One region of the Pseudomonas sp. MYb327 genome, then DNA from elsewhere that is predicted to be linked to it. Evidence: riboswitches for the same ligand, from Rfam matches in the RefSeq annotation. Region 1 holds a riboswitch; the other holds the start of a gene.
The links. A riboswitch is a leader RNA that binds a small molecule or an ion and turns the genes downstream of it on or off. The one in region 1 is predicted to bind cobalamin.
Positions count from the first base shown of each region.

Region 2: it holds a riboswitch for cobalamin, as region 1 does, so the genes downstream of both, cobO (cob(I)yrinic acid a,c-diamide adenosyltransferase) here and ABVN21_RS07420 (CbtB-domain containing protein) in region 1, are expected to answer to the same signal.

Region 1 is NZ_CP159258.1:1,643,341-1,646,899, forward strand. It holds gene cobM (precorrin-4 C(11)-methyltransferase) at 1-40, opposite strand, end outside; gene ABVN21_RS07410 (cobalamin biosynthesis protein) at 125-538, opposite strand; gene ABVN21_RS07415 (CbtA family protein) at 535-1,239, opposite strand; gene ABVN21_RS07420 (CbtB-domain containing protein) at 1,251-1,445, opposite strand; cobalamin riboswitch at 1,567-1,792, opposite strand; cobalamin riboswitch at 1,894-2,106, shown strand; gene cobW (cobalamin biosynthesis protein CobW) at 2,205-3,272, shown strand; gene cobN (cobaltochelatase subunit CobN) at 3,276-3,559, shown strand, end outside.
Region 2 is NZ_CP159258.1:808,215-811,773, reverse strand. It holds gene bluB (5,6-dimethylbenzimidazole synthase) at 1-174, opposite strand, end outside; gene ABVN21_RS03695 (cobyrinate a,c-diamide synthase) at 171-1,571, opposite strand; gene cobO (cob(I)yrinic acid a,c-diamide adenosyltransferase) at 1,568-2,179, opposite strand; cobalamin riboswitch at 2,261-2,492, opposite strand; gene ABVN21_RS03685 (hypothetical protein) at 2,644-3,228, shown strand; gene ABVN21_RS03680 (sorbosone dehydrogenase family protein) at 3,296-3,559, shown strand, end outside.

The DNA of each region.
Region 1 (3,559 bases):
CCGGGTCGCCGGGACCTGCGCCAATAAAGTAGACGGTCATCGTCGGTTCCTGTGAGAAAAAAGGGGCTGGGCAAGGCTTCAGATGAAGATTGCTCATGATTGAATGCGCGGATTATCGGGGATTTTATGCCGCGCCAGCCAATGCCAGAGTGGCCTGGGCGTATTTTTGTCGCCGGATGAGCAGTTTCGCCGGTGCATTATCAAGCTGTTCAGCCAGGGCCAGCGCGGCACTTTCCGCCACGCCATAGCAGCCCGTGCGCTCGAACGCGATGTCCGAATGATGGCTAAGTTGCGGCTGATAACCGGCTAACTGTGCGCTACTGAAATACATCACTTCCAGACCAAGCTGCTCAGCGAGTTCTATCAGGGCCGGCTCATCACGCTTCAAGTCGATACTCGCCAGGGCCGTGATTTCATGGATGTCTATTTGGTGCGCTTGCAGTGCCTGATCAAGCAACGCTCGTAGCGTGCTGACGGGACAGCCTCGTTGGCAGCCCAGGCCGACCACCAGGGTCGGCGCTGTGCCGGGATCCGTCATGCGTGGTATGGACCATCGCTTTTGCGGCGGAACAACCAGGCGCTGATCAGGCCCAAGGCCAGCCAGAATGCCACGTTGGTCAACTGCGAAGCGATTTTGAACTGCGCTTCAAGGGCTTCCGGGGCGAGCATCGAATGCACCTCCGGTTGCGGCGCGCCAATCACGTGAGGAACGGCGAGGATCGCCACGCCGAAGAGTTTCATCAGCCAGTGGCGGCTGAATACGATCAGTGCAATGCCGACAGCGGTGGAGGAAGCCGTACCGATCCACCAGATTTGTCGCTGTGCCAGATCGGCAGCGGCGGTGCCTGGCAGTTCAGGCGGTAAGCCAAGCGTCGGCGCCAGCACGAAAGTTGCGTAACCGGCCAGGCCCCAGAGCAGGCCTTGAGAAGTTTTGGTTGGCGCGCGCAAGGTGTAGAGACCGGCGAGCATCAGGGCGAAGCCGACAGCCACCACCAGGTTGCCACCGGTGGTCGACAGCACGCGCTGCCAGCCGTCTTCCGGCGCCCAGGCTTCGGCATCGTGGGTGTGAGCCGCGACTCCAGCGGCATGTTCGTGGACTTCAACCGCGGCGGGTTCCGATTTCTCGTAGGTTTCGGCTTGTGAAATCAGCGGAGACACCCAGAGACTTTGCAGCAGGGTGAGCAGCAGGGCGGCCAACAGACCGGTGAAACCTGCAGTTTGCGCAATACGCTTGATCATGTCGGCAGGTCTCAATGGCATGGGAACGCGGCGCTGTGGCGCGTATCGTGGGCAGCGTTGTGGACTGCTTCGATGTGCGAGAAACCGGCAAAATACACCAGGCACGCACCGAGGATCGACGCACAAATGGCGGCGGTCAGGCGTTGAGTGAGGGTAGTGGTGCTGCTGGCGGTGGTGCTGTGGCCGGTGCTGCTGATGATCGACATGGCGCTTCCCTTTGTGCTGTCAGCGGGGGAATAAGAGCGCGAGCAGAACCCGGCACGACCGAGCGCGCAGAGGTTCGAACAGCGCCCGCCCACCGCGGGTTTGTTGATTCAGTGATCGTATTGGTCACTTTGTGTTGCGGGCCGGTCTCCGGGCTCACGAGGGGCGCAGGCGTTAGCCTTGACCTGCAAGCATCACCTTCCCATGCCGCAATGGCACAGTGGATCTGACGCTTCGCTCGCTTACCGTTGCGGGGGCAGCACCGGACTGACATGGCTTTGAGTAAAGCACATGATTCACCGGTTTCCCGTTTCACCCTGTGAAGGGCACCCGTAACAAGGTGCGTAGGAGAGCATGGGCGAGGGGCGGGCGTCAATTGGCAAGGGTTCTCGTTTGCGGCACAGGGGAGGTTGGGCGCCTCACGGACATTGACCCGCCCCAATACGATGCGTAGCCTTGCGCTTTCGAGGTTCTTCGGCGTTTGTCGAAGCTAAGAAGGGAACGCGGTCAATGCCGCGGCTGCCCCCGCAACTGTGAACGGTGATGTTCGCTGCCACGCCACTGCACGCTCAAGCCTTGAGCCCGCGGGAAGGCGCAGCGAACGCCAGTCAAGTGACTGGCACACCGTCAGCCAGGAGACCTGCCTCGATACAGATTCTCACTACAACCGGGCGGGGTGATCCGGTGGCGAACGCTTCTGGCGCGCTTGTGCGTTGCCGGTTCTCGTCCCGAATGCCCGCCACCTTGCCAAAGGGCATCCGATGAAAACACTGGCCAAACTCCCCGTCACCATCGTTACCGGCTTCCTCGGCTCGGGCAAAACCACCTTGCTGCGGCACATGCTCGACAACACCCAGGGCCGTCGAATCGCGGTGATCGTCAACGAGTTCGGCGAGCTGGGCATCGACGGCGAAATCCTCAAGCAGTGCTCCATCGGTTGCACCGAAGAAGAAGCCAACGGCCGCGTCTATGAACTGGCCAACGGCTGCCTGTGCTGCACCGTCCAGGAAGAGTTCTTCCCGGTGATGCGCGAACTGGTGGCCCGTCGTGGCGACCTCGACCACATCCTCATCGAAACTTCCGGCCTGGCCCTGCCAAAACCGCTGGTCCAGGCCTTCCAGTGGCCGGAAATCCGCAGCGCCTGCACCGTTGACGCGGTGATCACCGTGGTCGACAGCCCGGCCGTGGCCGCCGGCACTTTCGCCGCATTCCCGGATCAAGTCGACGCTCAGCGCAAACTCGACCCGAATCTGGATCACGAATCACCGCTGCACGAGCTGTTCGCCGACCAACTGTCCAGCGCCGATTTGGTGATCCTCAACAAGGCCGACCTGATCAGCCCCGAAGACCTGGCCCGTGTACGCCTGGAAGTTGCCGAAGAATTGCCGCCGGCAGTGAAGGTAATCGAAGCCAGCAGCGGTCGCTTGCCACTGGACGTACTGATCGGCCTCGGCGCCGGTTCCGAAGAACACATCGATAGCCGCCACAGCCATCACGATCATCACCACGACGATGACGATCATGATGACCACGATCACGACGCGTTCGATTCCATTTCCATCGAACTGCCGGCATCCGACGAAAGCCTGTTGATGGACGCGCTGACCCAATTGGTGGTCCAGCACGGCATCCTGCGCGTCAAGGGTTTCGCCGCGATCCCGAGCAAGCCGATGCGCCTGCTGATCCAGGGTGTGGGCACGCGTTTCGACAAACACTTCGACCGTCAGTGGGGCGCTGAAGAAGCACGCACGACGCGTCTGGTGTTGATCGGCCAGGCACTGGATGCCGCGTTGCTCGAAGCGCAATTGCGCGCCGCGCTCAGCGTGTAAGTCATGCACCTGCTCAGGACCCAGCCCGGCGGTTTCGTGTCGGATGACAACATTGCCGACCTTGGACAAACCCCCGCCGAGCTGGTGATCCTGTGCAGCGGCGATTCCAGCCTGGCGCTGCTCGCCGAAGCGGCGCAGCAATTGCCCGACGATTACCCGAGCGTGCGCCTGGCCAACCCGATGCAGGTGCAGAACCATGCGTCGGTCGATCTGTACATCGACGAAGTGCTGCGCCACGCGAAGGTCATCTTGATTTCGCTGCACGGCGGCATCGCCTATTGGCGTTA
Region 2 (3,559 bases), 840 kb from region 1:
GAAGCGCCAGGGCTGCATCAGGCCAACGCTGGGGGCCTGATGCGCGGCTTCGAGCAGGCGGCGCAACAGTTCGGGCTCGACCGTGCCGCCGCTGAAGTGGCGCATGTCGCGGCGTTCACCGATGGCGCGATAAACCGCTGCGCGCTCGGCTTCGGAAAAGGCGTTGTCGGTCATGGCCCGTTCGCTGGCAAGCCAGCTCCCACAAGGGATTGCATTTCTTCAGGTATTACACCGCCCACTGCGGGAGCTGGCTTGCCAGCGATAGCGGTTTCCAGATCAGGTGCAAAAAGCGCGGCAACCGCAGACGGATTGGACGGAAAATAGAAGTGCACGTACGAAGCCGTCATCCGCCCCTCACGATAAACCGCCTCCGCCCCACGCCCGCCGTTAGGACTCAAGCCCCGAGCAATCGGCACGAGCTCGGTCGTAGTCAGCGAATGATGATAGGTGTGCCCGCGCAACGAACCTTCCGGCAGTTCCACCGCTTGCAGCGCCAATGCAGCCAGACGCTTCTGCATCACCGCATCACCGGCCAGCAAACCGACCAGTTCCGCACGCGTACCTTCAACATCGGTCAACGAATCGAGCAAATAAAGCATGCCGCCACACTCGGCCAGCAACGGCTTGCCGGCAGCATGGTGCGCGCGGATCGCCTCAAGCATCGCCGTGTTTTGCGACAGCGCGACATGGTGCAATTCCGGATAGCCGCCCGGCAGATACAAGCTGTCGGCCTCCGGCAAACCAGCGTCGCGGATCGGCGAGAAGAACGACAGTTCGGCGCCCATCTCCCGCAGCAAATCCAGGCTGGCGCCATAGGTGAAGGCAAACGCTTCGTCACGGGCCACGGCAATGCGCACACCGCTCAGTAGAGGTTCGACGTCGATCACATCCGGCGCGCCGAATTCCACCGCAGGCGGCAGCGCAACCTCGCAACTGCTGGCCAACGCTTCGGCCGCTGCATCGAGACGCACGTCGAGATCATTCAACTCGCTGGCCTGAACCAGTCCGAGATGGCGGCTGGGCAATTCGATTCCGGTTTCCCGGGACAACGCGCCGTACCAGCGCAGTCCTTCGGTCAGACTGCCTTCGAGCAATTGCGCGTGACGCACGGTGCCCACGCGGTTGGCCAACACGCCGGCAAACGGCAAGTCGGACTGATAGCGCGCCAGGCCCAGGGCCAGCGCACCAAAGGTCTGTGCCATGGCGGTGCCGTCGATCACACCGAGCACCGGCACGCCAAAGTGCCGCGCCAGGTCAGCGCTGGACGGCGTGCCGTCGAACAGACCCATGACGCCTTCGATCAGAATCAAGTCAGCTTCAGCGGCGGCTTCCCACAACAGTCGGCGACTTTCCTGCTCGCCGACCATCCACATGTCCAGTTGATACACCGGCGCTCCGCTGGCGCGCTCGAGAATCATCGGGTCGAGAAAGTCCGGGCCGCACTTGAACACGCGAACCTTGCGCCCCTGATTGCGATGCAAACGGGCCAGTGCGGCGGTGACCGTAGTCTTGCCCTGACCAGACGCCGGCGCGGCGATCAATACCGCCGGGCAATGACGAGGTTGATTCACAGCTCCACGCCTTTTTGCGCTTTGATCCCGGCCTGAAAAGCGTGCTTGATCATGCCCATTTCAGTGACGGTGTCGGCCAATTCGATCATTTCCGGCTTGGCGCCACGACCGGTGACCACCACGTGCTGCATCGGCGGTCGCGCCTGCAAATCGCTGAGCACTTGGTCCAGATCCAGATAGCCGTGCTTGAGGGCGATGTTCAATTCGTCCAGTACCACCAGGCCGATGGACGGATCGCGCAGCAATTGCTGTGATACCGCCCACGCCGCTTCGGCGGCGGCGATGTCGCGCTGGCGATCCTGGGTTTCCCAAGTGAAGCCCTCGCCCATCACATGAAAACGCACTTGTTCTGGAAAACGTCGGAAGAACAACTCTTCGCCCGTACTGTTGCGCCCCTTGATGAACTGCACCACGCCGCAGTGCATGCCATGGCCCATTGCGCGGGCGAGCATGCCGAACGCCGAACTGCTCTTGCCTTTGCCGTTGCCGGTCAGCACCAACAACAGGCCGCATTCATTCGGAGAGTTGGCGATGCGTTCGTCGATCACGGCTTTTTTGCGCAGCATGCGCGCCAGGTGACGTTCGTCACGATCAGGGGTATCAGTCATGGGGGAGCTCTCCGTTGAGGCTGGATAACGGCGGGCAGGCACAAGAAAAGACGGCAAGAAGCCTGGCATCGCCCACCGTGATGCCGCTTGGATGGATCAGGCCGGTCTCCGGGCTCATGAGCGGCGTTGGCCTGGCTGCGCGCCTTCCCATGTCAGTCGACACAGTGGCTCAAGGCGCAGCCTTTCACTCATTTACCGTTGCGGGGGCAGCGCCGGGATCATGAGTTTCATCGATTGAAAACGCTCACTCACCGGCTTCCCTGTTTCACTCTGTCGACCCAAGCCACAGAGCACCTGAAACAAGCCGCGAAGGTTAGAGGGTTGGGGGTGGAGCGTCAATTGAAGACGGGACTCGAGAGCGAATAACTGCCGTTGATCAACAAACTGACGGCAATCTTGTGCCACACTCGAAGCAGTGATATCAAAGAGCCATAACCTTAAACATAATAACAAGAGTAAGCCCCATGCAAGGCATGATCATCAGCAATCCGAAGCTGGAATTCCTGCGCCCTGCGCTGGAACGCTGGTTTGACTGTATCGACCGCTACAACGCCGTGCGCGGCGACAATGAAACGCCTTACTGGATGGATGAAAAAGCCAACCTCGGCCTGCTCTCCGCTGCCGCGTGGGCGGCAGAGATGATCACCCTGCAACAATCGCCCACCCGCAAACAGATCGAAGAAGGCGAACGCAACGGCCGCGCCGATCTATTCATCGCCACACCCGACGCCAAGGCCTGGCTTCAAACCACGCAACGCTGGCCACGGGTCAACAGCTTGAACCTGACCCAGGCGTTGCTCGATGTCACCAGCGACGCCAGGAAGATCAGCTACGCCAGCGACCTGAAACTCGGCTGCCTGTTCGTTGCCCCGCAAAAAACCCAGCACGGCGCCACCCCGGAAGAACTTCAAGACATGGTCGATGACCTGCAAAAGGAGCACACCTGCGCCGTGGCCTGGTATTTCCCCTACGCCTACCGCAAATTGCGCAACGAAGGTGGCAACTACCACCCCGGCATTGCCGTACTGTTCAAGGAAGCTCGCGGCTGACGGTTGAACCATCGCGCATCCTCGCTTCTCTATTGATTAGGTCACAGCATTCATAGGGAAGATCAGTATGCGCAAGCCCCAGCTCGTTCTCGTTATCGCGCTCGCCGGAGGGCTCGCCGCTTGCGGTGAAACCTCCAGCCTGCAAGTCTCCGACGGCACCGGCCCGTCGCCCAAGTTGCCAGAACCGAACAAGACACTGGTCCCGACAGTGAACATCGCCGCGGCCATCGGCTGGCCGGAGGGCGCAAAACCCGTCGCCGCTGCCGGCACGCAAGTGGCAGCGTTTGCCGACGGCCTTGATCACCCGCGCTGGCTCTATGTACTGCCCAAC